DNA from 3 places in the Mesorhizobium sp. WSM4983 genome. Region 3 is predicted to be linked to each of the others. Evidence: riboswitches for the same ligand, from Rfam matches in the RefSeq annotation. Region 3 holds a riboswitch; each other region holds the start of a gene.
What was found. Region 3 has a riboswitch for cobalamin ahead of P9254_RS04145 (DUF1636 family protein). Riboswitches for the same ligand answer to the same signal wherever they lie in the genome.
Positions count from the first base shown of each region.

Region 1: another riboswitch for cobalamin. It lies ahead of bluB (5,6-dimethylbenzimidazole synthase); the one in region 3 lies ahead of P9254_RS04145 (DUF1636 family protein).
Region 2: another riboswitch for cobalamin. It lies ahead of P9254_RS15800 (HoxN/HupN/NixA family nickel/cobalt transporter); the one in region 3 lies ahead of P9254_RS04145 (DUF1636 family protein).

Region 1 is NZ_JARTVM010000010.1:23,999-33,586, forward strand. It holds gene P9254_RS22855 (pirin family protein) at 1-487, opposite strand, end outside; gene P9254_RS22860 (DUF2277 domain-containing protein) at 496-762, opposite strand; gene P9254_RS22865 (exodeoxyribonuclease VII small subunit) at 954-1,205, opposite strand; gene P9254_RS22870 (histone deacetylase family protein) at 1,209-2,135, opposite strand; cobalamin riboswitch at 2,250-2,427, shown strand; gene bluB (5,6-dimethylbenzimidazole synthase) at 2,471-3,202, shown strand; gene P9254_RS22880 (aminotransferase class V-fold PLP-dependent enzyme) at 3,551-4,732, shown strand; gene P9254_RS22885 (D-amino-acid transaminase) at 4,923-5,777, shown strand; gene P9254_RS22890 (hypothetical protein) at 6,019-6,999, opposite strand; gene P9254_RS22895 (TetR/AcrR family transcriptional regulator) at 7,144-7,734, opposite strand; gene P9254_RS22900 (MFS transporter) at 7,856-9,079, shown strand; gene P9254_RS22905 (GNAT family N-acetyltransferase) at 9,105-9,588, opposite strand, start outside.
Region 2 is NZ_JARTVM010000004.1:346,060-355,647, reverse strand. It holds gene P9254_RS15805 (sensor histidine kinase) at 1-1,440, shown strand, start outside; gene P9254_RS15800 (HoxN/HupN/NixA family nickel/cobalt transporter) at 1,969-3,036, opposite strand; cobalamin riboswitch at 3,127-3,317, opposite strand; gene P9254_RS15795 (DOPA 4,5-dioxygenase family protein) at 3,398-3,805, opposite strand; gene P9254_RS15790 (hypothetical protein) at 4,050-4,775, opposite strand; gene P9254_RS15785 (hypothetical protein) at 5,307-5,450, shown strand; gene P9254_RS15780 (nucleoside hydrolase) at 5,481-6,455, opposite strand; gene P9254_RS15775 (ABC transporter ATP-binding protein/permease) at 6,582-8,696, opposite strand; gene P9254_RS15770 (LysE family translocator) at 8,779-9,432, opposite strand.
Region 3 is NZ_JARTVM010000001.1:822,161-831,748, reverse strand. It holds gene P9254_RS04170 (precorrin-2 C(20)-methyltransferase) at 1-651, opposite strand, end outside; gene P9254_RS04165 (precorrin-8X methylmutase) at 648-1,280, opposite strand; gene cobG (precorrin-3B synthase) at 1,284-2,645, opposite strand; gene cobN (cobaltochelatase subunit CobN) at 2,642-6,238, opposite strand; gene cobW (cobalamin biosynthesis protein CobW) at 6,256-7,293, opposite strand; gene P9254_RS04145 (DUF1636 family protein) at 7,295-7,723, opposite strand; cobalamin riboswitch at 7,763-7,962, opposite strand; gene P9254_RS04140 (winged helix-turn-helix domain-containing protein) at 7,992-9,191, opposite strand; gene P9254_RS04135 (NADH-quinone oxidoreductase subunit A) at 9,526-9,588, shown strand, end outside.

The DNA of each region.
Region 1 (9,588 bases), on a different contig from region 3:
TTTCGGGCAGTTGGACGACCGACGTGTTCGCGAACACCGGGGCGATTTCTTCCTTGCTGTCCGGCAGCGCCAGCCAGGTTTGCAGGCCGGAAATCGACATCGGCGCGCGGCGCAATTCCTCGGGCGTGCGCTCGGAATGAACGATGCCGCGGCCGGCGGTCATCAAATTCACGTCGCCCGGCGCGATCACCATTTCGGTGCCGAGCGAGTCGCGATGCCTGATCTTGCCGTCGAACAGATAAGTGACGGTGGAAAGCCCGATATGCGGATGCGGGCGCACGTCGATCGCATGGCCGGCGCGCAGGATGGCCGGACCCATGCGGTCGAAGAAGATGAACGGACCGACCAGCCTGCGCTTCGCCGTCGGCAAGGCGCGGCGAACCTCGAAGCCGCCAATGTCCTTGGCGTTCGGAATGACCATCAACTCGATCTGGTCGCAGGCGAAGTCGTCGCCGGCCTCAGGATCGTTGCCCGGAAAGAAGCTCATGACCGGCGTCAGGCGAAGCGGAGCGCGGATCGGGCCTTCGCCTTGGCGGCCTCTTCCTCGCGGTTGCGCGGATGCTGGGTGGTTTCGAGGCTGTCAAGCAACTCGCGCGCGGCGGCGGCGATCGCCTCGACGGCGTGGTTGAAGGCATGCTCGTTGCGCTTGGACGGCTTGGTCGCGCCGCTCAGCTTGCGAACGAACTGCAGCGCCGCGTCATGGACCTCGTCGTCGGTCGCCGGCGGATCGAAGTTGAACAGGGTCTTGATGTTTCGGCACATGCTTTAACTCCTTACCTGCTTTCTGCCCGAACCGGTCTGACATTGTGCACCGAGGTGTGTTGAGATTCAGGTCAGACCGAGCCGAAAATGGCGGGTTCCGAGAACCGGACCGGAGCGTACTTGAAGGACGTGAGCACCGGAACCGCAGAAAGCCGCGTTTGCAGGCGGCCTCACCTGAATATCAATACACCTCACTCGGCGTCGAGCGGCTCCGTTCCAACCGGCTTGCCGTCGCGCGAGAGCCTGATCTTCTCGACCTTGTCCTCGGCGGCCTTGAGCAAGCGGTCGCAATGAGCCTTCAGCGCCTCGCCGCGCTCGTAGATCTTGATCGACTGGTCGAGCGGAACGTCGCCGCGCTCCAGATCATCGACGATCTTCTCCAGCGCGTCGAGCGCCTGTTCGAAGCTCATCGCCTTGACGTCTTGGTTAGCTTCATCAGCCATCATTCATCCCTTCATCAGCCGCCCGACATGGGCGGCGACCGAAAATGCCAATCCTTGCAGATCGTAACCGCCCTCCAGCAGGCTGACGAGCCGGTTGCCGCTGTGGCGCCCGGCGCGCTCCATCAGCTGGCCGGTCGCCCAGTCGAAATCATCCTCGGTCAGGTTGATCGCGGCCAGCGGATCGCGATGGTGCGCATCGAAACCGGCGGAAATGATGATCAGATCCGGCTGGAAGGCGTCGATCGACGGCAGCACGCGCGACAGGAAGGCGTCGCGGAACGTGTCGCTGCCGGTGCTCGGCGCAAGCGGCGCGTTGACGATGTTGCCGGCGCCGGTCTCGCTCTTGGCACCGGTGCCCGGATAGAGCGGCATCTGGTGGGTCGAGCAATAGAGCACCGACGGATCGTCCCAGAAAATGTCCTGCGTGCCGTTGCCGTGATGCACATCCCAATCGACGATGGCGACGCGCTCGGCCTGGTGCTTCTCCTGCGCATAACGGGCGGCGATCGCCGCGGTGTTGAACAGGCAAAAGCCCATCGCGGTCGCTTTTTCGGCGTGATGGCCCGGCGGACGCGCGGCAACGAAGACATTGGCGGCACGGCCCTCGAACACATCGTCGACGGCGGCGTTCGCCGCGCCGATCGCCGTCACCGCGGCCTGCCAGCTTTTCGGGCTGGCGCTGGTGTCGGCATCGATCGAGACGATCCCCGTCTCGGGAATCGCAGCGCGGACACGGCCGACGAAATCCTCCGGATGCGCGTAAAGGATAGTCGCCTCGTCGCCTTCCGGCGCCTCGACGCGGTCGAGGGCCGAAAAAGCCTCGTCGTCGAGCACGCGCTCGATGGCGCGCAAACGGTCGGGCCGCTCGGGGTGGCCGGGCGGCGTGAGGTGTTCCAGGAATACCGGATGAGTGTAAAGACGAGTGGTCATGGCGCCTAATCTAGGCACCTGTCGCACGGATAGCCATGTTCCAGCGCCGAATGATTGGGGAAATCGCGCCCAATCGTGTCGCTGGCGGCATTGGCCCGGCTTCGGCTTCGCGATAAGGTCGCGTCGCTGCCTGGTGCCCGCAACGCGGGAGAATCGGGAACACGGTTGAAATCCGTGGCGTGCCCAACGCTGTGAGGGGGACCGCGCCGGCAAACGCCACTGTCCCAGACGGGAAGGCGCCGGATGCGGGTCGATCCCGAGCCAGAAGACCGGCCCGGCAGACATGGTCATCCGCATGGTCAGGCGGAGGACTGCTTATCGCAAGGGGACAAGCGATGCAGGCACGAACAGCCGCCGCCGGCGGCGATGACTTTGACCAATTGGCGCGCGACGCCGTCTACCGGGCCATGTTCACCCGGCGCGACGTGCGCAGCCATTTCCTTGCCGACGATCTCGAAGACGGCGTTTTGGCGCGGCTGCTCACCGCGGCACACCACGCGCCGTCGGTCGGCTACATGCAGCCCTGGAACTTCATCGTCATCCGGGACGCCACAAGGCGGCGGCAGGTGCGCGACCTGTTTTTGGCCGCGCGCGAACAGGAACTGCCGGCGATCGAGGCGGACCGGCAGGCGCTCTACCGCAAGCTGAAGCTCGAGGGCATCTGCGAAAGCGCGCTCAACCTGTGCATCACCTGCGACCGCCAGCGCTCGAAGAACTCGCCGCTCGGGCGCTGGCACAATCCGGAGATGGACCTCTACAGCACCGTCTGCGCGGTGCAGAATTTCTGGCTCGCGGCGCGGGCGGAAGGCGTCGGGGTCGGCTGGGTGAGCATCATCGAGCCCGAAGCGCTGAAGCGACTGCTGTCGATCCCCGAGCACGTCACGCCGATCGCCTATCTCTGCGTCGGCCGCGTCTCGGAATTCGCTCCAAGGCCCGACCTCGAAGCGCATGGCTGGGGCAAGCGCCTGCCGCTGCCCGAGCTGGTGATGAGCGAGACCTTTTGCGGCGCCGGCGAGGCGCCGCTCAAATCGGCGATCGCTCGTCTCGGAGAACGATTGAAGCCTTAGAACCGCTCGGCGTTCCATAGACCCGCACCAACCGCAACGCGCCATCGCGCTCCGCGTTTGCGCAATGGCGCATTGGCAGGCCTGACCGTCGTTGCCCGCTCTCAGAAAACCGGGGATTGTTCGCGCATCGCTTGACAACGTGACGGTTCTTCTTGGCGTGGTTGGGCCGGATCTCCGCACTCGCTTCCTCACTGCTAACCCTGTGCCAAGCGATGTAGTTCTCGGGCTTCAACGTCTGGTGAATTCACCGGCGTTCGGAATTAAATTCTGTCTTCTCATGTGAATAGGCAGATTGAGCTGGGCTTCGGCGCTTATTGTCGGGCGATAGATGAGACCCGGCGCGTTCCCATGAACTTTTTTGCAATAGATCGGTCCGCCGAACATGAGGGCGAAGCGGAATGGGAGCGCATCCGCGCAAAATACCCGCCGCAAGAACCATTCCTCAACTTGAACAACGCCGCGGTCAGTCCCCCACCGACTGTTGTCGAGGAAGCGACGATTGACGCCTACCGCTTCATCAGTCGCAATCCCGACTACAATATGTGGAGCAAGCTCGACACAGCACTTCCTCATATCAAACGCGAGCTGGCGGAACTAATCGATTGCAGCCCCGGAGAGATCGCGCTGAACCGGAATTCGTCGGAGGGTCTTTCGACAGCGATCTTCGGAATACCGCTGACTAAGGGCGATCAAGTGCTGATCTCGCCTTGGGACTACCCCAGCGTTCGTGCGGGCTGGCTGCAGCGGCAACAGCGCGAGGGCATCGAGGTTGTAAACTGCACCTTCGACCTCATGGACAGCGACGACGACATCATCGAATCCTATGTTCAGGCGATGACCCCGCGTACCCGCGTCCTGCAGCTGACTCACATGTACCACTGGAACGGGCGTGTCCTGCCGGTGAACCGGCTCTGCGAAATCGCGCGGGAGCGCGACATCATGACCGTCGTCGACGGTGCCCAGACTTTTGCTCAGATGCCGGTCAGCTTCCGCGAACTCGATTGCGATTTTTTTGTCACCAGCCTGCACAAGTGGCTCGGTGCTCCTATCGGCAACGGTATGCTGGTCGTGAGCGAACGCCGGATCGATACCACCTGGCCATTGCTTGCACCTTTCGACCAGCCCGCGGTGCACATAGACAGGTTCGACCATTGGAATCTCGGCACCTACAATTCCGCTGTCCAGGCAGGAATCGCGCCCGCAATTCAATTCCACAAGGCGATCGGCGCGGAACGGATGCATGCGCGACTGCGCGAACTCACCCGATATTGGGTAGGTCTCGTCCAGGACATTCCCGGTTTCAGGCTCCATACGCCGACCGACACGGACAGCCTCGCTGCGATAAGTCTGTTTTCGATCGACAGCATCGACATGCAGCAACTCGAGCGCGACCTTCGCGAGAAACACCAGGTCCACGTGAAATACCGCAAGGTCGAGCACGTCGAGGGTTTGCGGGTTTCGCCACACATTTACATGCTTAAGCGCGATCTTGATGCCTTTGTCGCCGCGCTGCGAAGCGCTGTGGAGTGAACCGACGAATTTCTCGGGGCTGTGCCTGACCTTAGCCGCCTGCTGTCTGGCGAATAGCGTTTTCGCAGTCGAGGGGTGCAGGATGGCAGCGCCGCTATTGCGCTTGAAGCTGCCTAGGCCTGCACCCTGACAAGAGTTCAATAGTTTCGCTCAAGGCCGTGAGCGTGGTCTGCATTTTTGAGGTCTATCAATGCGCCAAGTCTATGTGAGTGGATCCTATCTACCGGAAAGCGAGGCCCGTATCTCGGTCTTCGATCGGGGCTTCCTGTTCGCCGACGGAGTCTATGAGGTCACGCTCGTTCTTGATGGCAAGCTCGTCGATTTTGCCAGTCACATGGCGCGCCTGCGGCGATCGCTCCGTGAGCTCGATATGCCGTTCTCCCTGACCGAAGCAGATCTTTTGAAGATCCACAGGGAGCTCATTGGACGGAACAATGTATCCGAGGGACTTGTCTATTTGCAGATCACCCGGGGCGCGGCCGACCGCGATTTCATATTTCCTACTCGGGATACGCCGAACACCGTGGTGCTCTTCACACAAGAGAAGGCACTTGTCGAAAATCCGGTCGCCATACGCGGTCAGCACGTCATAACCGTGGAAGATCTCCGGTGGCGGCGCTGCGACATCAAAACGGTGCAACTCCTGTATCCCTCCATGGCCAAAATGCAGGCGAAATCACGCGGCGCCGATGACGCATGGCTAGTGAGGGATGGTTACGTCACGGAAGGCTCTTCCAACAACGCCCATATCGTGACTTCGGATGGGACGATCGTCACGCGGGATCTCTCGAGCGATATCCTGCACGGGATTACCCGGGCAGTCGTTCTGCAGTGCGCAAGTGAACTTCATCTGCGGGTGGAGGAGCGCCCATTCACGGTAGTAGAGACCAGACTTGCGACGGAGGCGTTTTCAACGTCATCATCCGGGCTGGTGAACCCGGTGGTCAGGATGGATGGTGCGCCGATCGGCAACGGGCTGCCGGGCGTAGTCACCCGGCGGTTGCGACAAATTTATCTCGATAGAAGCCGAGCATCGGCGATCTAGCGTTGATCGTCGACGGTGTTCTCTGCGGCGTCAAACATCGATACGCTACCTGCCGGTGGCGTTACTGGGGCGCATATGGACCGCGCTAACTCAAGCACTCCTGACGCCAGCCCTGCACGTGAATAGCTCGCCCGAGCACTCGCGGCGCCCAAGTAGCTTGACAAGGCCGCTGCTAGGCTGGCGTTCGCGCCAGATGCTGGCGGCGATCCTTCCATTGGCGGGGCATCTCCTCTGACTCTAGTCAAGCGGTCCTTGGCGAATCCCAGCGCGAGCCGCCGAAGGGGCTGAGCGCCTTGTCGCGCAATTCCCTGAACTTGGACGAGGCTTCGGCCAGGCGCCGGTCCCATTCCGGATTGGGGACCTGGCCCTCGATGGTGGCGAAGTAGACCTGCATCAGCGAAGCGATGGCGAAGGGCTCGATGAAAGCCGCCTTGAAGGCCCAGGCGAAGACGATGGCCAACACGAAGGCCCAGCCGGCAAGCTGGCCCGGCATGGCCCAGAGGATCGCGGCGGCGGGCGCCAGCATCAAAAGGAAGATGACGAAGGAAACACCCCACATGATCACCGCCAGCCAGACGGCGTTCTTGACCATCAACTTGCCGTTCTGCGCATAGAGCACGACGCCTTGTCTGGCGGTCTCGAAAGGCGAGTTGGAATTGGTGCGGATGTTGTAGCCGAGGATGATCTCGTCGACATAGGTCAGCGACAGGCGGATGACGGTGTTGATGAAGCTCACCAGACCGCTCAAGCCTGGAATGGGTAGGAACGCAGCAATGCCGCCGATCAGCCCGGTGATGGCGCGGATGGCGCCTTTCACCAGCTGGTCGACGACGAAAAGGATGTTGGCCTCGGCGAAGCGCTTCGTGACCACTTCGCGCGCATAGGCGATCTGGCCCTGGCCGTCGGGAACTTCCTGCCCGTCGATCAGATGGACCATGACGGCGATATGGCCGGCCTTGAGCACATAGAGAATGTATTCGCGGATCCAGTAGACGGCGATCGAGACCACGCCGAAGCCGACGACCCCACCCCACAAGGCAAAGGACATCGGCCCGTCCGGATCGGTCGAGATGTGGCCGACGCCGTAACCGACGCTGGCGCCGGTGCCGGTCGCTGTTGTGTAGGCCACCGTGATGCCGAAATAGACGATGATGCGAAAGACGATGAACGGCCACGTCCGCATCATGATGGACACCGACCGGCCGATGCTGAAGTCCCACATGGCCCCGACCCTCCGCCTCAGAGAATTGGCGGGAGAGGATGCGCTCGCTCCTGCCAAAGTCAATGTCGGAGGGATTTTGAGCGGGGGACAATTGTCTGAGGCAGCGCGGACCCGAGTGATTGCCCGGAACGCCGCGACCGGATGCTATTTGGTTTTCAGGCCTTCCAGCAGCTGCTTGAACGCCGCCACAACCTTCTTCGACGTCGCTTCCGGATCCTTGGCATTGGCGATGCGCTGCGAGGCCTGGCTACTGGCGCCGTTGATGAGCCGCGCTGCGGTCTCGGGATCGAGATCGGGAACGACGACGCCCTCCTCCTGCAGCTTTGACAGGTGATCGGCCATTGAAGCCGTGCAGGCGCTGGCGTTGGGCCACTGAGCCGGATCGCCGAGCACGGCCGGGCCGTCCCTGAACATGATGCGCTGGATTTCCGGCTCAAGCGCCATCTCGATATAGGTGGTGCATTCGTCGACGAAATGCTGCCAGCGAGTAGGCGCCCGCGAGGCCACCTCGTTCACCCGCGCCGCCATCTCGGCGTCGATCTCGGCGATCACTGCCTGCAGGAGCCCCTTCTTGTCGCCGAAATGATGATAGAGCGCGCCGCGCGTCAGACCCGCCGAAGCGGTGAAATCGTCCATCGAGGCCTTGGCATAGCCGATCGTGCCGAAGGCATGGCGCGCGGCCGCGATCAGCTTGGCGCGCGTTTCGGCGATCATCTCCTTGCGGGGTTTGTGCATGGCTCCTGGCCTTATTCACATACGCGTCGTATGCTAATTGACATACGCGACGTATGAACTATCTGACATTCATACGCTGCGTATGTAATTGCGGCGCCTTCCCTTGTCGAGGAACAGGACCATGCGAAACCCCTATTCGGAAATCTTTCGGGCTCCTGGCACGAAGAGCTTCGCCGCGGCAGCCTTCATCGCGCGGCTGCCGATCGCCATGGCGCCGATCGGCATTGTGGCGATGCTGTCGCAAACGCATGGCGAGTACTGGCTGGCCGGCGCGGTCTCGGCCACATACGCTTTATTCAACGCCTTCCTGTCGCCGCAGGTCTCGCGGCTGGTCGACCGCCTCGGCCAGAGCCGGATTGCCGTGCCGACGACACTTGTCTCGGTGCTTGCCTTCGCAACCTTGATCGTCGCGGCCAACCAGCACTGGCCGGTGTGGACCTTGTTCCTATCCGCGCTGCTTGCCGCGTTAATGCCCAGCATCCCGGCGCTGGTCAGGGCGCGCTGGACCGAGATTTTTCGCGACCGCCCCGAGCTCAATACCGCCTTCGCCTTCGAATCGGCCGCGGACGAGCTGGTCTATGTCGCTGGGGCATCGCTGTCGGTAGGCTTGAGTGCCGCGCTGTTCCCGGAAGCCGGGATGGTGGTGAGCACCTTGCTGCTCGCCTTCGGCTCGGCGGCATTCCTGCTGCAGCGTTCGACGGAACCGCCCATCCGTCCGGCCGAGGATGGCGCGGCCGGTTCGGCGATCCGCCTGCGGCCGGTGCAGATCATCACCATCGCGCTGATCTTTGTCGGCGCGACCTTCGCAACCACGGAAGTCACCACCGTTGCCATTACCGAAGAGCTCGGCCAGCCCGAAGCAGCCAGCCTCGTCATCGGCGTCTATGCACTGGGATCCTTCGTGCTCGGCATCATCGTCGGCGCGCTCAGTTTGCGCACGCCGCTGCAACGCCAACTCGCGATAGCGGTCGCCGTCATCGCGCTCACCACGCTGCCGCTGCTTTTTGCCGACACGGTGCCGACCCTGGCGCTAGCCGTCTTCGTCAGCGGCGTTGCCATCTCGCCGACCTTCATCACCGCCTTTGGCCTGATCGAACGCCACGTGCCGCCGGCAATGCTCACGGAAGGCGTGACCTGGGTGGCCACCGGGATCGGCATCGGCATGGCGCTAGGCTCCTTCGCCGCCGGCTGGATGGTCGACACTTTTGGACCGCAGAACGGGTTCTGGGTGTCGGTGGCGGCAGGCTCAGTCGCTTTGGTCACCGTGCTCGCCGGCCAGTGTCGGCTGGCGACGCCGGACTGCGACCCGAATGAATGCGAAGCGGCGATTGCTCCGGCTGGATGATACCGATGCATCCGGCTCTGGCTGGCTATACGTCCTGCTGTCGAACGAACTTCGCCGACGGGAATGCGTAAAGCCCCGTCGGCGCGCCATGGAGCATGATCTCCCGCTCGAAGACGAAGCCGCATTTCTCCAGCACGCGCCGCGATGCCGGATTGGCGGGACGCGCCAGTGCGATCACCCGATCGGCGCGCAAGGGGCCGAAAGCCGCGTGCAAGGTCCCCCGGACCAGTTCCGTCGCGTAGCCATGCCCCCAAGTCTCGGGATGAAGATGATAGGACAGGTTCAGCCCATCGAAATCGCTCGATAAGGTGACACCGCCGAAGCCGATCAGCCTCTCGTTGGCTTCGACCGCCCAGCGACCAAATCCGCGCCTGTCCCAATGATCGATGTCGCGAGCGAGCCTTGCGGCACTCTGCTGCGGCGTGTCCGGCTTCGGGTCGGGGCGATGCGCCACCAGTTCGGGGCGCGAGAAAAGATCGGCCAGAAACTCCAGATCCGCCTGTTTGGGC
Region 2 (9,588 bases), on a different contig from region 3:
TCGGAAAGCCCGCTCGGGCCGATCGAGACATGGACGCTCAGCCTGAGGACGACGGTCGACCTGATGCTCGCCGCCGAAGCCCAGATCGTGCTTTTCTGCGGGCCGGAGTTTGTCGCGCTCTACAATGACGCCTACGCGCCGACCATCGGCGACAAGCACCCGCGCGCGCTCGGCCGTCCCGCCGAGGAAAACTGGTCCGAGCTCTGGACCGACCTCGAGCCGCTGCTGCGCGGAGTTCTCGAAACCGGCGAAACCTTCTCGGCCAGGGACCGGCCTTTCTACATCGAACGATCCGGCCTGGTCGGCGAGACGGTCTATTTCGACATCTCCTATTCCGCAGTGCGGGCGCAGGACGGCACGGTCGAAGCCGTGCTCTGCATCGTTTCGGAGACCACGGCCCGGGTGCTGGCGGCAGCAAAGGTGCGCGAAAGCGAGCAGCGGTTTCGCGCGCTGGTCAATGCTAGCTCCGACGTGGTTTACCGGATGAGCCCGGACTGGCAGGAAATGCATGAGCTGGACGGCCGCGGCTTCCTGTCGAGCGCCCAGGGGCCGGCGATCCGCTGGCGCGACGAATACCTGTTCCCGGAAGACCAGGCGAGCATCCAGGCGGCGATCGAGCGCGCCATCATGGAGCGCGGCGTGTTCGAGCTCGAGCACAGGGTGCGGCGCGCCGACGGGTCCGCCGGCTGGACCACCTCACGGGCAATCCCGATCGTCGATGACACCGGCAGCATCCTGGAATGGTTCGGCATGGCCGCCGACATCACCGAAAAACGGGCGAGCGAACAGCAGATCCAGCTTCTGATGCGCGAGGTGAACCACCGCGTCAAAAACCAGTACGCCGTGATCCTTTCCATGATCCGCGAGACGAGCAAACGCGCGACCGACCCGCGCGCGTTCGAACACCAGATCCGCGAACGCATCATGGCGCTGTCGCGCTCGCACGACCTCTTGGTGCTCAACGACTGGCGCGGCGCAGGCATGGCCGACCTTGTGCGCGAACATCTGCGACCGTTCGGACACGAAGAGCGAATCTCGCCTTGCGGGCCGGACGTGACGTTGCGGCTGAACGCGGTGCAGAACATCGGCATGGCGCTGCATGAGCTGGGCACCAACGCGACGAAATACGGCGCCCTGGCCGGCGACGCCGGAACCGTGCGGATGGACTGGCGGGTAGCACCGGCCCCCGAAGGCAGCGATTTCGAGCTGGTCTGGGAGGAACATTTTTCCGAACCTCCCGCGGCCGCCGATGCCAACCCGCATAAAGGCTTCGGCAGCGTCGTTCTCCAGCGCGTCGTCCCCACCAGCCTCTCCGGCAGCGCCTCCATGGAACGGCTGCCCGGCCTCGTTCGCTGGACGCTCTCGGCGCCGCTCGCCAACGTGGTCGTCGCCGGCGGGGCGGAGCTGGACGGCGATGAGCAGATCGCCGGGCTGACGTGAGGCCGGTTGCATCCTGGGAGACCGAACAGGGCGGCTCGCCGCCACGTCGGAAGCTCGCTGGCGCCGCCGAGCCCTCGCCGTAGCGCCGTACGCCGAATGGCTTGCGCTGCTCCCATTTTTGCTTTCCCCTTCCCCGCTTTTTTAGAACAGAAAAGCGCCAGCTTTTCTGTTCTGGACTCTGGATATTTGGACTCTGGATTCTGGCTTATGGATTATGGGGCTTATCCCAGGCCTTAACCCCTGGCTTATCCAAGCGCAGAATTCCGTCACACTTCCAAAGGCTTGGGCTACGGCTCCTCAGCATGCCTTGAAGCGCGTGCGCACGGGCCGGCGATCTCCTGTCGCTGTCTGCCAACAGTGAACGGGAACAAGAATGTCAAGCCGAGCACCGCTGACGGGGCGGCGATCGACCTTTGCCGTCATCGGCTTCCCGATGCCGAGGCATTCAAGGCGGCAGGCTGGCAGCCCGCCGGCGTCTGATGGCAGAGAGATGCGGCTGGCCTGCTGCAGCCAGCCGCCGCCGGCGGCTTATGAATTCTTTGCTGCGGATCCGATCTCCACATCGTCCAGCCCCTTGGCCTTGTAGACGACATAGGAGATCGCCCAGGCGGCGATGAAGATGCCCATAATGGCGAAGCCCAGATTGTTGAAATTGTCGTTGAGCGTGCCGACGCCGTTCCAGAAGCCGCCCGACAGACCGAACTTGTCACCGATCAGGCCGAGCGCCTCGATGCCGCCGATCAGTACTGCGACAAGGACCGACACCAGGGTGATCGTCATGTTGTAGTACAGTTTGCGGATCGGCTTGACGAAGGCCCACTCATAGGCGCCGAGCATCATCACACCATCGGTCGTGTCGACCAGTGACATACCGGCCGCGAAAAGCACCGGGAAGACCAGAATGGCCTCGAACGGCACGCCCTTGGCCGCTTGTGCCGCGGACACGCCGAACATGGCGACTTCGGTCGCGGTGTCGAAGCCAAGGCCGAAGAGGAAACCAAGTGGGAACATGTGCCAGCTGCGCGACACCAGCCGGAACATCGGGCGGAAGACGCGGGCCAGGAAGCCGCGATTGTTGAGCAGCAGGTCCAGATCCTCCTCGACAAACGCCCCACCGGCCCGCACCCGCCGATAGCTTCTGTAGATCGAGAAGAAGATGACGATGTTCATCGCCGCGATGGCGAGCAGGAAGAGTGCGGAAACGCCGGTACTGATGGTGCCGCCAATCTCCTGAAGGCTCTGGAAACGGCCGAGCAGGGACGTTGCCGCCGCGATAGCCGCAGCGACGATGACGACGATCGTCGAATGGCCGAGTGCGAAAAAGAAACCGACGGAGACCGGCCGTTTGCCGTTCTGCATCAGCTTGCGCGTGACATTGTCGATGGCCGCTATGTGGTCGGCATCGACGGCATGGCGCAAGCCGAGGCCATAAATGACGAGAGCGACGCCAAGCAATGTCGGCTTGTCGTGGAAGGCGACGAAAGCCCACAGCCACGCCCCGACGTTGAGAATGGCGAGCGCGCCGTAGATTGTAATCAGCCTGGCCTTCAGGTCGGGCGCGGTTTTTTTCAGCATTTTCGATAGTTGGATCAGCATGGTTCTGCCTTTGACGTTGCCTGTCATCGCAGGGAACTCGCCCCGCCGTCCGGCCAGGCGCGCACACCGGATCACCCCGTCCGATGTTCTGCTTTGACGTCCATGATGGCAGGTCTCCTGGCTCGCGGATTGCCGCCGCTTTCGCCTTCCCGGCCCATGCAGCCAGTGGCATCGTGAAAACGGCATGCCGCTTACAGTTGCGGGGGCAGCCACGGCTTTGGATTTCTCCGCACCGCGTTCCCTTTTGATCCCCGAAGGGAACCATCGGCGCGAATTCGCCACACCGCGGTTGGCCAGTCAATCAACAACTCCGACGGCCAGCCGCCTCTCACGCCATCGTGACGAGATCGCCGCGCCCCCCTCACACCCCCAGCGTCGGCTCGGTATTCACCTCCAGCGATTCCTCTGCCTCGTCCTCCTCGCCAAGCACGTCGCCCTTCACCGGCAGTGCCCGTCCGATCCAGATCGGGTCGATCAGGTGGTCGCGCTTGGGGTTGGTGGTGTTGGGGTGGATGAGGATGCTCAGGCCGCCGTGGTTCAGCATCAGCCAGGGAACCAGCGTGGCAAAGATCTCGGTGGCGAAGGAGACCTGGTACATGGCTTGCTGGTGCGGGCCGACCGGCTCGTCGCGCCAGTTGCCCAGGCGCACGCGGAAGCGCTCTGCGATGCGCTGGCGAAGCCATTCGGCATGCTGCCGCTCGGCCTCCCCGCCGTAATAGATATGGGCGTGATAGCTGGCGATCTCGGCGATTGGCCTGACTTCGTTCATCGCGATGCTCCCCTTCGATGATTTTTTTGCGCCCGGCGGAACTCTAGCCGAAGCGCGGGCGCCTTGTCTGCAGCCGGCCGCGGTCTGCGCCTGCGGTCGGCAGGGTTATCGGATATGGCGCTCCCCCGCTCCGTCTCGGCTGCGCCGAGCCACCTCTCCCGTCCACCTTGTGGGGGCGAGGAATTGCCAAACCGCCGAGGTTGCAACCGGCAGGAAGGATGGCAACGGCCGTTCTGCCTCTGCCCTAAATCACCGCGGTGACCGTGCCCTTCGCATTTAGGCGACAGCCGACTTTCGCCTGCCTCACTTCGATGCCGCCTCGCCTGTCATAGTCTATGCGCACCTCGATCGGCGCGTTGAGCCCGCTTCGGCGTTGACGCAAGGGGCCGGCGCTGACCGTGTAAACACGCACGGCGCCGAGGGGCTTGGCGGCCGCCGTGATCGCGGCGCGACAGGCGCGCACCACGGCGGCCGGCGTGCCCCGTATCGCCTTCGGAGGTGACAGCGGCGCGATGCGATAGCCTTTGGTGACCCGCCGGAGGTCGCCGCCGGCGGATCTGGAGGGCCTCAGCACTGGAGGCAGCACAATGGTCTGCGTCGCGCTCTTGGCCAAAGCAGGGGCTGTCGGCACCGCGGCCGGGTTCTGCGCAGAGGCAGCCGATCCGCTGACGGCGGAAGGATCGTCGCCCGCGGCGGCGCCGCCCACGCTTGTCGACACGCCTGTGCTGGTGCTGCCCAGATTGCCGCCGGCATTGACGCCGAGCGATCCGCCGCCGGTCGATGCGCCGACGTTTGCGCCGCCGACACCGTCGGCACTGGCGCCCACGCCCGCCGACACGCCTTGCGAACCGGCGCCCAATCCGGCGCCGACGCCGATGCCGCCGACCTTGCCGCCCACGCCGACGTCAAGCGCCGAGGCATGCCCGATCGGGATGGCGATCGCCAGCGCGGCTGCTAGGTATTTTTTCATGGCCAGACCTTTGTTCCAAGGCCAACCTTGTGTGGCTCCTCATCGAGCGTCCGCTCGACAGCGGTCTGCGAAGCCTTCGTCGCGCGAATGCGTGCCGAGCGATGGCAACTTCTCGCCCTGCCAGGCATCGGCCTCGGCGGTGACCGGCGCGGCTGGAGGCCGCTCGAAAGACGAATGAGAGAAAAGCGGTCTCGGCAACGCCAAGCACTGAAAAAGGCTTAGGACTTCTCCTTTCAACTTAGCTGTCGACAGCAGGGCAAGTTTGAGCTCGCCTACGCGCTGCTAACGGGTAACTTTCAAATTAGTTTCAACTAAAATGCAACAGAACAAGGACACCACCGTGCCAGCGCCGGTTGCTGAAGCCGACCGCCGGGCTCTCGTCGAAATGGCCGTCTCGGCTTCGCCGGGCCAATTCTCCCCCACTTCCTGGCGTGCGCGGGCCTGGAGGCTTGAGAGTCGCCCAGGGCGGCAAGGCGCCCGCGCTACCGGCTCGAAGCCGCAACGCTCGTCGCGCTGGCCGACAAGGATGCGGTGCTGGTCGGCCAGGCCGACCTGTTGCGATCGATGGTCGAGGGTGCGGCCGGCGATGCGATCCTGGCCAACAAGCGCGAGATCGAGACCGGCATCGCCGCCATCAGCGCCACATTGCGCGACAGGCAATCGTTCCTGCTGTGAGGGCCGGCTAGGCCTTGCCCCTGGAGCGCCTCACGCCTTTTGACTGGTGAGGCGCTCGAGCGCATCGACGATCAGGTCGCAGAATTTCGAATGGTCGAGCTTCATCGCCACGGTATGGCGGAAATCGACCTGCTCGCTCGCCGTGCCGCCGAAATGGCGCATGCCGCCCAGCTTCTCGAAATTGCAGACCGTCATGCCCTTGGTCCACCGTCCGGCAAGCTCGACGCGGATATCGGCCTTCTCGGTGGTGAAGACGCCTGCGTCGATCATCGCCGCCACGCAGCAGGCGTCATGGACGGCGGGATAGGCTATCTGCAGCAGGCCGCCATGCGTGGTCGCAATGAATTCCCAGATGTCGAGGATGAATTTGGCGATCGGCCCGCCGACGGCGCGCACCCTGTCCTGCAGGTCGGGGGTGGCCAAGGCCTGGTGCGTGAGGTCAAGCCCCACCATGGTGACGTCCCAAGCGGCGCGGAACACCACGTCTGCGGCCTCCGGGTCGGCATAGACGTTGAACTCGGCCGCCGGCGTGATGTTGCCGCGCGTGAAACTTCCGCCCATCGCGACGACCCGCTTCACCCGCTCGACGATGCGCGGCTCCTTGCGCACGGCTAGAGCGATGTTGGTGTAGGGCCCGACCGGCACCAGCGTGACGGTTTTCGGCTCATGCGCCATGACCGTCTCGATGATGAAGTCGACGGCATGGCGCTTGTCGAGCTCGAACGAGGCGGGCGGCAGCTCCGGGCCATCGAGCCCGGTCTCGCCGTGGATCTCGACGGCCAGCACCTGGTCGATGATCAGCGGGCCGGGCGAGCCTTTCGCCACCGGCACCTTTATGCCGTAGGCCGTGCATACGGAGAGCGCATTGCGCGTGGTGTTCTCGACATTGTGGTTGCCCGAAACCGTGGTGATGCCGAGAAGGTCGATGTCCGGGTTGCCGGCCGCAAGCAGGATGGCGATGGCATCGTCGTGCCCCGGATCGCAGTCGAGGATGATCTTTTCCATGGGGGTCGCCTCTCCCTGGCCTGCGGCGATTACAGACCGGGGCCTCTGGTGACGTCAAGGTTGCCATCCGGCCGAAGCGCGATCACCACAACTGACGCTCTTGCCGCCCCGCCCATAATGCCGCCCTCAGCGCGCCTGCCCGCCTCTCGCCCCGCTCCCCCACAGCGCCCGCGCGAACACGTTGCGCTTGCCCTTGCGCGGCGCCAGCTCCACATCGCTGACCAGCTTCGCGCCGCCCTCGCGCCGCTCCAGCGTGATCTTGCGGCTGTGGAAGGCTTCCAGCTCGGCGCGGTGGGCGACGCTGATGACGGTGACCTTCGGCAATGCCTGGACCACCGTCTGCATCATCTTGTCCTGGCTCTTCTCGTCCAGCGCCGAGGTCGCCTCGTCCAGCACGACGATGTCTGGCTCGTGCAGCAGCAGGCGCGCGAAGGCGAGGCGCTGCTTTTCGCCGCCGGAGAGCGTCTGGTCCCACGGCGCCTCTTCCTCGATCCTGTCCCGCAGGTAGCCGAGGCCGACCTTGTCGAGGGCGGCGTCGATCTCGTCCACCGTCCAGTTGTCGGCGGCGGCCGGATAGGCGACCGCGCGCCGCAGCGTGCCGGTCGGGATGTAGGGGCGTTGCGGCAACATGAACAGCCGCTTGCCGGCATGGAAATTGACGCTGCCGCCGCCCCAGGGCCACAGGCCCGCGACGGCCCGCACCAGCGTCGACTTGCCGGTGCCGGATTCGCCGGCGACCAGCACCCGCTCGCCCGGGTTGATCTCGACCTTCGTCTCCTTGACCACGCCGGTGCCGTCGTTGAGGGTGACGGAGAGATCGTCCAGGCTGAGCATGGCGCCGTTTTGCGTCTCGCCGCGCCGGATGCGCCCAAAGGACTCGCTGTCTTCGGCGCGCTCCAGCCCGTCGAGCGACATCATCAGCGAAGCGACGCGGCGCGCCGAGGCGTTCCAATCGGCCAGGCGCGGATAATTGTCGACCAGCCAGCCGAACGCGCCTTGCACGATGGCAAAGGCGGAGGCCGCCTGCATGACCTGGCCGAGCGACATCGAGCCTTCGAGGAATTTCGGCGCGCAGAGCAGCACCGGCACCACCGGCGCGAACAGCATCGACCCTTGCGAGACAATCGCGGTGCGCATGTGCTGTCCGGTCAGCAGCGCCCATTGCCTCAGCACATGGCCGAAATTCCTGTCGATTCCGCTGCGCTCCTCCGCCTCTCCGCCGAGCAGCGCGATGCTCTCGCCGTTTTCGCGCACGCGTGTCAGCGTGTAGCGGAATTCGGCTTCCGCCTGGTTCTTGCGCTCCGAAAGCTGCACGAAATGGCGGCCGATGACCACCATCGAGGTCGAGGTGATGGCGGCATAGATGACCGCGGTGACGACGAGGAAGCCGGGGATGGTGATGCTCTCGCGGCCGAGCGGCAAGGTGAGCGCGCCGCCGATGGTCCACAGCACGACGATGAAGGTCGAGGCCGCCAGGAAGGCGTTGAGAACGCCGGAGATGAAATCGACGGGGGACTCGGTGGCGATGCGCAGATCTTCGGTGAGACGGGCTTCGGGGTTCGAGTGGTCGCCGGCGACGAGGTTGAGCTGATAGTAGCGGCCGCTGGCCAGCCAGCGCGCGATGACAGATGTGGTGAGCCAGGAGCGCCAGCGGCGCTGGATCGTCATACGCAGATAGACCTGAGCGACGACGAGGCTGGCGCTTCCGGCGACTAGCGGCACGAAGACGGCGCTCAGCATATAGACGGTGTGGACATTGCGCTGTTCGATGGCGTCGAAGAAGGCGCGGTTCCAGACATTGATGCCATACTGGAAGCCGACATTGACGCAGATCAGCACCAACAGCCCAATCGTAAACGGCCATGCGAGCTTGTCGCCATTCCGGCCCCAGTAGCCGCGCCCGCTGATCCAGAACCGCCTAAAGAGGTACTTCCTGCGCGCCTGCTCGGCCTCCTCGGGCGTCAGCTTCGGACCGGGCTCGACGGATTCCGGCGGCGGCGGCGCCGGTTCGCCGACGGCCTCCGGCGTGGCTTCGGCCGGCTCCTCTTGCTCGGGCGATTGCTTCGGGGGCGACCTTTCTTCGCGGGGTCTTTCCGGGTGCAAGCTTTCCGGCGGCGACTTTTCCGGCCGCGTCTTGCCCGGGGGTGCCTTCGCTGCGCCGGTCTTTGCGGGGCGCGACTTCCCGGCACCGCGCGGCTGGGCGCCGTCGGCCGATCTTGGCTTGAGCTTTGCTTCAGACATCAGCCGACAACGGCTCAAAAATCAGAAGGTTTCACGATCTCGGCGAGAGATGTTGCCTGCCCGCTCGGGCCTCGACCTCACCTCACCCGGCAAAACCCCGCCGCGCGACGGCCATGCCTTCCCACATCAGCTTGATCCCGAGCGCGCCGACCACGGCGCCGGCGGCGCGGTCGATCCAGTGCTTGGTGCCGAGATAGGCCGCGCGCGGCCGGCTGGAGGAAAAGGCGAAGGCGACGACCGCGTACCAGACGAATTCGTTGAGGAAGAGCAGCGGCGGCAGGACCAAGAGCATCCAGAGCGGCGGCGAGGCCGGCAGCATGGCCGCGAACATCGAGGCGTAGAAGATCGCCGTCTTCGGATTGGCGAGCTGGACCAGAAGCGCGCGCCGCAGCGCCCGCCAGAACGAGCCGGCGCGCGCCGAGGCATCGTTCGCGATCTCGATCGGCTGATTGGCGCCGCGCCAGATCTTGATGCCGATCCACAACAGATAGGCGCCGCCGGCAATGCGCAGGAAAATGTCCAACCAGGCGATCTGGACGAGCAGCGCGGTCAGGCCCGCGACCGCGATGATGGCGAAGATGAAGCCGCCGATGCCCATGCCGATCGCCGCCGCCAGGCCATCCGTACGCTCGCCGGCCACCGCGATACGCGAGACGACGACGAAGCTCGGCCCCGGGCTCATCGCCCCCAGCAGGAAAACGCCAAGGATGGAAAGGATGGTTGCAATCTCGGACAAGGCTTCCTCCGCAGGTCGGCTGCAATTCCCTGCGCAGTACAATGCACGCGCCGCACGCCTTGTCACCATCCTGGCGGGCGATCGGCGAGCGCGAGCATGCCGAGACGGCGTCTGGTCAGGCTGGAGCCGCGCCCTATGTCTTCCGCGGCCCGTCCA
Region 3 (9,588 bases):
GCTGCCCGGCATGGTGCCGCGCTCGACATAGACGGCCTTCGCCAGCTTGCCGGTCGCTTCCAGCGCGCGGCGGATCTTCGGCAGATTGCGGCCGACTTTCATGATGACGGCGGCATCGGTATCGGCCAGCCGTCGCGTCAGCTCGAACTCGCTCATCGTGCCGGGAAGCACGGTCAGCACATCGTCGCCCTGGACGATCGGCAGGCCGGTCGCGGACCAACAGCCGGACATGGCGGTGATACCGGGAATGACTTCGGTCGGGAATCGGTGCGAGAGGCGCACATGGAGATGCATGTAAGAGCCGTAGAAAAGCGGATCGCCCTCCGACAGCACGGCCACCATCTTGCCGGCGCCGAGATGCCCGGCGACCTGTTCGGCGGACTGCTCATAGAAATCGGTGATCTGCGAGCGATAGTCGTCGTGATCCTTGTCGATCTCGGTCGTCACCGGATAGAGCAGCGGCAGCTCGACCATATCCGGGCGAAAGCGCGCCTCGACGATGGCGCGCGCGTTGCTGTTGTTGCCGCGCTTGGCGAAATAGGCGACAACGTCAGCCTCGGCCAGCGCGCGCGCCGCCTTCAGCGTCAACAGCTCCGGATCGCCGGGACCGGTGCCGACGCCGACGAGCCGGCCTTTGGGGAAAGCGTTCACAGGCCTGGCCTCGCCAATGCGTTGAGTGCTGCGGCCGTCATGGCGCTGCCGCCCAGCCTGCCGCGGACGATGGCGTAAGGCACACCGTAGGAGTTTTCCGCCAGTGCATCCTTGGATTCGGCAGCACCGACGAAACCAACCGGCATGCCGATGATGGCGGCCGGCTTCGGCGCGCCGTCGCGCAGTTTTTCGAGCAGATAGAACAGCGCGGTCGGTGCGTTGCCGATGGCGACCACCGAACCTGCCATGCGCTCGCTCCAAAGGTCGATAGCGGCGGCCGAGCGCGTGTTGCCGATTTCCTTGGCGATATCGACGGTGCGCGGGTCGCGCAGCGTGCAGATCACCTCGTTTCCGGCCGGCAGGCGGGCACGGGTGATGCCGTGGGCGACCATCTCGGCATCGCAGAAGATCGGCGCCCCGGCGGCAAGGGCGGCACGGGCCGCTTCAACGAAACCGCTGGAGAACACGAACTGGCTGGCTGCCTCGACCTGGCCGCAGGCGTGGATCATGCGGATCGCGACATCGGCCTCTGTCTCGGAAAAGCGCGACAAGTCCGCCTCGGCTCGGATGATGGCGAAAGAGCGCTCGTAGATCGCCATCCCGTCATGGATATAGTCGTAGGCGGCCATTCTTCAGTTCCGTCGATAGAGTTCGGCGATCTCAGTCGCGCCGAGCCTTGTGAGGCAAGCGGCGGCAGTCTCGCCGGGACGCCGTGCGTTGCGGATCGCCGCCGCAATGCCGGCGACCCCGCGCGCGGCGTCATAGCCCGGCCTGTATCCGGCAGGAAGGGTCTTTGCCGTCCCGTCCACGACAAGTCCGGCTCCGTTTTCGTCGCCGACCAGGGTGAGCCCCGCTGGGCCGGGATGGGCGCAGCCTTTGGCGCAGCCGGAAATGTGGAGGGTGAGGGAGGCATCGAAGAGATCGGGGCTTTCCGTTGCGATTTCTTCGGCGATGGCGCGGGTGGCGATGCGGCCGGAGGCGCAGGCGGGCGCTCCGGGGCAGGCGGCAATGCGGGTGCGCGGATCGGTGGGGGCGGTGATGAAGCCGAGGGCGGACGCGGAGGCTTGGAGAGAGGCGCTGGCGAATGGGGAGAGGTTGAGGAAAAGCAGGGCGCGGCCTGGGGCCAGGCGGATTTCGGTCGAGCCCAGATCTGAAGCCTGGGCGGCGAGGTCGATGAGGTTCTGTGCCGGCATGCTGCCGAAGGGCAGGCTGAAGCCGAGGGCGTGGCTGCTGCTCAGGTCGAAGAGGCCGATGGGCGAATGCTGGCGCCCTACGGCGCCCCCCTCTGTCCTGCCGGACATGTCCAGCAGGACAGAGGGGGGCGCGAAGGAATGCCAGCCTGCGAGAGAGGCCAACTGCCGCTCCGATAGATCCCTTGTGTGCGCCTCGCGGCCTTTCTCAGCGACCATCCTGAGCGCTGCGACGGCGATGTCGCGTGCCGCATCCGCGTCGACTGTCGCGAGCGGTCTTGCGTGGTGCGCGTCGCCCGGAACGGACATGCCCCATTTCACGCCAGCAGCAGTGTGCATTGCCTTCAACCGCACATCAGCTGTCACTGCGTCCAACGTCAACTGCCCGCCGCCGTCGACGACCACGGACACCTTCGGCCCCAACCGTCGAGTCAGCCCGGCCTCGTCAGCCGCCGCCCTGATCCGTTCCGCCAGCGGGCTCGGATCTGCAATCTCCTGCGGGTCGATACCCGCGAGCGGCCCGGTCTCCACCGGCACGCCCGTCCGCATGGCAATGCCCAGCGCATCCACTTCCGCCGCCAGCAGCCCAGCGCTGTCTGCGGTCAGGCCCCGGATCTGCAGGCTACCGCGAGCGGTCACTTCCATGATGCCGTTGCCGTGGCGCAAGGCGGATTCGCAAAGACCCATCAGCGACTTGGGTGCAAGCCCTCCAGCAACCGGATTGAGCCGCACCAGCAGGCCATCGCCGGTCTGCATCGGCGCAGACAAAGCAGGGCAGGCGCCACGGCGCGAGAAGGCGTTCATGCCGCCACCTCGCTTGCCTGCGACTCGGCGATCAAGGCCGTGAGATCGTCGTCGATGGAATTCCTGAGCGGATGCCAGAGACCGCGCCGCCGAGCGGCCAGGAATCGCTCGGCGATGACCTTCGCGGCGGCGGGATTTTCGCGCAGCAGGAAGGCTCGGACTTCCGCATCGCCGATATAGGCGTCGTGCACCGCCTCGATCAGCGCGCCCGATATGGCATGCGTGGTCTCGGCGAAGCCAACCAGGCGGTCGACCGTCTCGGCGAATTCCGAGGCGCCGCGGGGGCCGTGGCGCATCTGCCCGGCAATGAAGCGCGGATTGACGGCGCGGGCCCGCACCACGCGCGACACCGCTTCGCCGACCGATCGCGGCCTCGGCTTCTTAGGATCAGTCGTGTCGAGCACGATGACATCGGCATTCCTGCCAAGCGCGGCAAGTGCGGCCGAAAACCCGCCGATGAAGGCGACATCGGCCGAACCTTCGAGGATGTCGCGGCCCGGGTCGTCGCCGGTGTGGACAAGCAGGTCCGCCTCGGCGATGCGGCCCTCGAAGACGCCGGGCGCGGAGATAGCCTCACCTTCGGCGCCGCCATAGGCATGCGAGGTTGCTTCGAGATAGGCGCGGCCGATCTCTTCGCGCGCGCTCCATTCGCCGCGCGACAGCAATTCCTCGACCCCGGCGCCGTAAGTGCCGGGCGAGGTGCCGAAAATGCGCGGACCGATTTTGCCTTGGGCACGGGTCGCGGCGGCAAGCGGATTTTCCCAATCGTCCTCGTCGCGGCCGGCGACGGCGCTGGCCGCGGCGTCGATCAGCGCGATCTGGGTCGGGAACATATCGCGAAACAGGCCGGAGATGCGCCAGGTGACGTCGACGCGCGGGCGGCCGAGGGCGGCCGGCGGCATCACCTCGATGCCGGTGACGCGACCCGTGGCGGCATCCCATTGCGGCCGGCAGCCCATCAGCGCCAGGCCCTGCGCGATCTCCTCGCCGCCGGTGCGCAACGAGGCCGAGCCCCAGAGGTCGATGACCAGCGAGCGCGGCCAGTCGCCATGGCTCTGCATATAGCTGCGCACGACTTCTTCCGCCGCCGCCTGCCCGAGATCATAGGCCGTCGACGTCGGCATGGTGCGCGGATCGGAGGTGAAAAGGTTGCGGCCGGTGGGCAGCACGTCGGAACGACCGCGCGCCGGCGCGCCTGCCGGTCCGGCCTTGATGTGACGGCCGTCGAGCGCAGCGAGCAGGGCGTTTTTTTCGGTCTCGACGCTTTGGCGGCGCAGCGGATCGGCTTCGTCATCGGGCGCGCGGCCATAGACATGCAGCCCGTCCTTGACGGCAAAATCCTTGAGGTCGCACAGCCACGCGTCGATGCGGCGCAGCGCCTCGTCCGGCGCATCGGTTCCGGCAACTCCGGCTTCAGAAGCAAGGCCTGTCTTCTGCGCCGTTTCGACGATCAGCCTTGCAAGTCGGTCGCGGCGGCGGCGGTCGAGCCCGTCGGCTTGTGCGTATTCGTCGACCAGCCGCTCAAGCCTCTGTTGCGCCTCGTCGAGCCCGGCGCCGGTCAGCGGCGGCGGCAGGTGACCGAGCGTGACGGCCGCGATGCGGCGCTTGGCCTGCGCCGCCTCGCCGGGATTGGAGACGATGAAAGGATAGATGACGGGCAGAGAGCCGGTGACGATCTCAGGGAAGCAGTTGTCGGAGAGCGCGACCGTCTTGCCCGGCAGCCATTCCAGCGTGCCATGCGCGCCGACATGGACGATGGCGTGGACGCCGAGCGACTTTTGCAACCACAGGCCGAAGGCGATCAACTCGTGGCGCGGGGGAAGGGTCGGGTCATGGTAGTCGGCGCGGCGGTCTGCGGAGCGACCACGGTCGGGGGCCAGCGCCACGGTGACGTTGCCGAAGGCGGCGGCGCGGAAGGGGAAGCTTGCGGAAGGAGGCGCTTGAACACCCCCCTCTGTCCTGCCGGACATCTCCCCCTCAAGGGGGGAGATTGGCAGTTTCGCTGACGGCGCTTCTCCTCCAGCGTTGATGATTGGCGAAAGCATCGATGCAGGCGCAATCTCCCCCCTAGAGGGGGAGATGTCCGGCAGGACAGAGGGGGGCGCATTGACGTGAGCTTTGTCGTTGGCTCTCCCCCACGCTGCCTCAACCGTGTCGCGTGCACCTTCGGGAAGCGCTGCCGAAAAGGCGAGATATTCCTGTAAGGTGAGACCAAGTCCACCCACCTCCAACACATCCAGCAGCCCGCGTGGCGATTGTGGAATCCCATCAACCGCATAGCCCTGTTCCTTGAGGTCGTGCAGCATGGCGAGCACACTCGACGGAACGTCGAGGCCGACGGCATAGCCTGTACGTCCGGGCGCGCTTGGATAATCCGGAATCAGGATCGCCAGCTTGCGTTCCGCCCGCTGCGTCCGTTGAAGGCGGAGGAAGGCGGCGATGCGGGCGGCGACCTGGGCGACGCGATCCGCCTCGGGACGGTTGGCGAAGGCGCGGAAGGCCAGCGCCGGATCGGTGTCAATCTCGCCCTTGAAGGAAATCGCGCCGGCGAGGATACGGCCATCGAGCTCGGGCAGCACGACATGCATGGCAAGGTCGGCGGGCGCCAGGCCGCGCTGGTTTTTCTCCCAGACTTCGCGCCGCGTCGTGGCGACGATGACCTGGAACACGGGCACGCCGGCACGGTCGAAGAGCGTTTCGGCACCCGGCTCGGCACCGGAGGCGAAGGCGGTTGCAGTGACGATCGCGGACGGGTTCAGCGAGGCGATGGCGGTTTCGACGAAAGCCAGCGATACCGGGTCCTTGAGGCTCGAAACAAAGATCGGCATTGGCGTCATGCCCTGCGAGCGAAGGGCATCTGCGAGTGCATCGATTGGCGCGACGTCCGCGCCAAGCAGCATCGAGCGGTAGAAGAGGATGGGGATGACGGGGGCACCGACGCTGTCGATGTTGAGCTCCGCCACACCCCCCTCTCTCCTGTCGGACAGAGGGAGGTGTGACTGATCGCCGACGTTCAAGAAGACTGATTTCGCGACAACTCCGATTCCTGGTTGATAGTACCCCGCCTTCGGCACGCTCACCGGCTCGGCCACGGCCGTATCCGACCCGGCGAGCCTTGCCAGTCTTTGCACCAGCGCGCTCATGTTCGCCGGGCCGCCTTCGCGGAAATAGCCGAGCAGGGTGTCGAGTTCGGCGCGCGGCAGGGTCGAGGCTTCGATCAGCCGCTGGTCCTCGTCATGGCTTTCGCCCGGCAGCAGCGCCAGCTTGATGCCGCGCTCGCGTGCGACCGCGGCGAGCTGGTCGGAGCCATAGCGCCACCAGTCGTAGCCGCCCAGGATGCGGACGAGGACCACCTTGGCGTGACGGGCAACGCTGTCGATCCAGAGGTCCACCGACATCGGATGGCGGAGATCGCGAAGTGCTGCCAGCCGCATCGACGGCAGCCGCGCGGCGTCGGCCTTCCACGCAGCGGCGAGGCCGGCGAGATCGCTGTCGGTGAAGGACAGGGCCACGACATCCGCAGGCGTCTGCCTGAGGTCGATCGGCTCGGCGAGATCGTCGAGCGAGGCGGATGTCGTGGTGAGGATGTGCATCGCGGTTCGGTCTTGCCTCAGCCGGCGAGGATACGCTCGATCGCCGGGCGGTTCAGCCCCTTGAGGCCGATGACGACGAGCCGCGATCGGCGGTCGTCGTCCGGCGTCCAGGCGCGGTCGTAATAATGGTTGACGCGCGGGCCGACGGCCTGGAGCAGCAGCCGCATCGGCTTGCCGCCCACCTCGACAAAGCCTTTGACGCGCAGAACGTTTTCCTGCTCGGCGGCGAGGGCGACGCGCTTGGCCAGCTCGTCCGGACTGGCGATGGACGGGATATCGATGACGAAGGAGTCGAAATCGTCATGCTCATGGTCGAGCTCGTCGTCGTGATGGGTCTTGCGGTTCTCGATGTCGTCCTCGACCGCGAGACCAAGACCGAGCAGCACGGAGGGATCGACCTTGCCCTGCGCGGTCGGCACGACCTTGACGGCGCGCGCCACATGCTCGCCGATGACGGCATTGGCGCGGACTGAGCCCGCCGCGTCCATCAGATCGCTCTTCGACAGGATGATGAGGTCGGCGCAGGCGATCTGGTCCTCGAACACCTCTTCGACCGGATCGTCGTGGTCGAGGGAATCGTCGGCGGCGCGCTGCGCCTGCAGGGCGTCCATGTCGGAGGCGACGCGGCCGTCGGCCAGCGCCGGACCGTCCACCACGGCGATGACGCCATCGACGGTGACGCGGCTCTTCACCGTCGGCCAGTGGAAGGCCTGGACGAGCGGCTTCGGCAAAGCGAGGCCGGAGGTTTCGATCAGGATGTGGTCGACCTTCGGCGTGCGCGACAGGATCTGGTCGAGCGCCGGCACGAAATCGTCGGCGACGGTGCAGCAGATGCAGCCATTGGCGAGCTCGACGATATTTTCCTCTGGGCAGGTGTCGATGCCGCAGCCTTTCAGGATCTCGCCGTCGATGCCGACATCGCCGAATTCGTTGACGATGATCGCCAGCCGCTTGCCCTTGGCGTTTTCGAGCAGGTTGCGGATCAGCGTGGTCTTGCCGGCGCCGAGAAAGCCGGTGACGACAGTGCAGGGAACACGGGAGAGGGATGCGGTCATGTCAGTCCTTCAGCAGGTCGAGGGGAGGGATGCGGGCAACCAGGCCGCGCTTGAGGGAATCGGGCCGGCCTCGCCAGGGGATGAGGCCGTCGGTCGAGGTGGCAAAGAGCTTTGCGCCGATGACGAGGTCGGCGCCGCTGGTCGTTTCCAGGTCACCGAAGACATAGCTCCAGCAGCCGTCGCGCAGCAGCGCCGCGCTCAGGCGGCGTTTGCAATTGCCGAGACACTCGACGATGCGGATGCGGATTTTCTCGTCCGGCGCGGCGCGGCGCGCGTCTTCGGCAAGGAGGGCGCCGGCGCGCGGATGCGCGTCCGAACCGGTCTCATCGCGGCAGGAGGAGCAGACGATGACGGTCACTTCCGATAGCGCGTCGCGGGGTTCGGACGAAGTGTCCGCGGTATTAGCCGGAAAACTGACGTTGCGATCCAAAACCAGGCTCCTTGCCCGGAAAACCCGCCGAGCGATCGGATTCTCATGTCTCAGACGGCAGGTCTCCTGGCTCGCGGGTCGTCGCCTTACGCCGCCTTCCCGGGAAACATCCCAGTGGTTTTCGGCTGAGGCTCGTCGCTCACAGTTGCGGGGACAGCCGCGGATTTGGGTTTTCCCGCACCGCATTCCCTCTTGGCTCCTCCCCTTGCCGGGAGGAGACCGTCTGCGGCGGATTTAGGCTTAGAGGTGCTGGCATGTCAACGCGCGGCTACGACACCGAAATGTCGGCCAACGCCGGCCCAAGGTCGCCGGCCGGCGTCACCTCGATGGTTTCCAAGCCGAGCCATGCCTGCATCTGTTTCAACTCATCGAAGAGCTGTGCGGCCGTTTCGGCGGGAGCGCCGGCTTCGGCAAAAGCCGCATGGACGCGCAGCACGCCGGCCGGCCGGTCGGCTCTCAAATCGACCCGGGCAACGATCCGGTCGCCGAGCAGGAAAGGCAGCACGTAGTAGCCGTACTGGCGCTTCTCGGCCGGCGTGTAGATCTCGATGCGGTAGCGGAAGCCGAAGAGTTTTTCCGTCCGGGTGCGTTCGAATACCACCGGATCGAAGGGCGCGAGCAGGGCGCGGGCCTCGATCCGGCGCGGAAAGCGGGCGTCCTTGTGGAGATAGGCGGGCTTGTCCCAGCCTTCGACCTTCACCGGCAGCAGTTCGCCCATCTCGACCAGTTCCTCGATTCTGGCTCTCGTATCGCCAGGCGCCAGGCGGAAATAGTCACGCAGATCGCCATAGGTTGCGATGCCATGGGCGCGGGCGGAAATGCGCAGCAATTGGCGATGCGCGTCCTCGACCGAGGGCACCGGCAGGTCGAGGATGGCCTGCGGCAGAACCCGCTCGGGCAGGTCGTAATAGCGCTCGAATCCTCGCCGGTAGGCGGTGGTGATGCGCCCGGCCCAGAACAGCCATTCGAAAGCGTGCTTGGCCTCGCTCCAGCCCCACCATCCGCCATTGCCCTTGTGGCCTTCGATGTCGGAGGCGGCGATCGGCCCGCGTTCCGCGACTTGCCCGTAGATCTCCTCGATCATCGCCTTGCGCTCGCGGCCCCATTTGGCGAGGCCGAGATACATTTCCTCGCCTTTCTCGGCCCGCTGCATGCGCCAGCGCATCAACGGATAGGTCTCGACGGGCAGGAAGGAAGCCTCATGGGCCCAGTATTCGAAGACGGTTCGCTTGCGCGTGACGGCCGCGTTGTCGAGCAGCGCAAGCGGGTAGGGGCCGAGGCGCGAGTAGAGCGGCATATAGTGGGCGCGCACCACGGCGCTGACGGAATCGATCTGCAGCAGGCCAGTTCGGGAAAGCACGCGGGCGAGATGGCGACGATCGGGAGTGCCGGCAGGCCGCGCATCGGTAAAACCCTGCGCGCCGAGCGCAATGCGCCTTGCTGCGGCGAGCGAGATCTTTTCTTTCATCCAGCTACCTTGCCCTGATCCTTTGCCGGGGTTTCCAGTCGGTGATTCCGGCCATGCTAGCAGGCAAATGGCGGGAGATATGTCAGGATAGAAAAGTGGAGTAAAACATGAAGGAAATCAAACAGGAGCGGATCGGACCAGTTTCTTCCGATATGGCGTCCAGGGCCGGATTTTGAAGAAGGTTTGACTTGCGTCGCCGAAACCGCTGCGCTAACCCTCGCCGCGTCGCAGCATAGGCCACCTAAAACGGTTCAGCGGGTTAAACTGTCACGCTTCCGCCTTAGAGTCCGTTGCTGTAATCAAAGTGAACTGGCCGCCGAAGGAAAGCCGCCGCATGAGCGCACTCCTAAGTTCGTATCTGCCCATCGTGCTCTTCATCGCAGTGGCGATGGTCGTC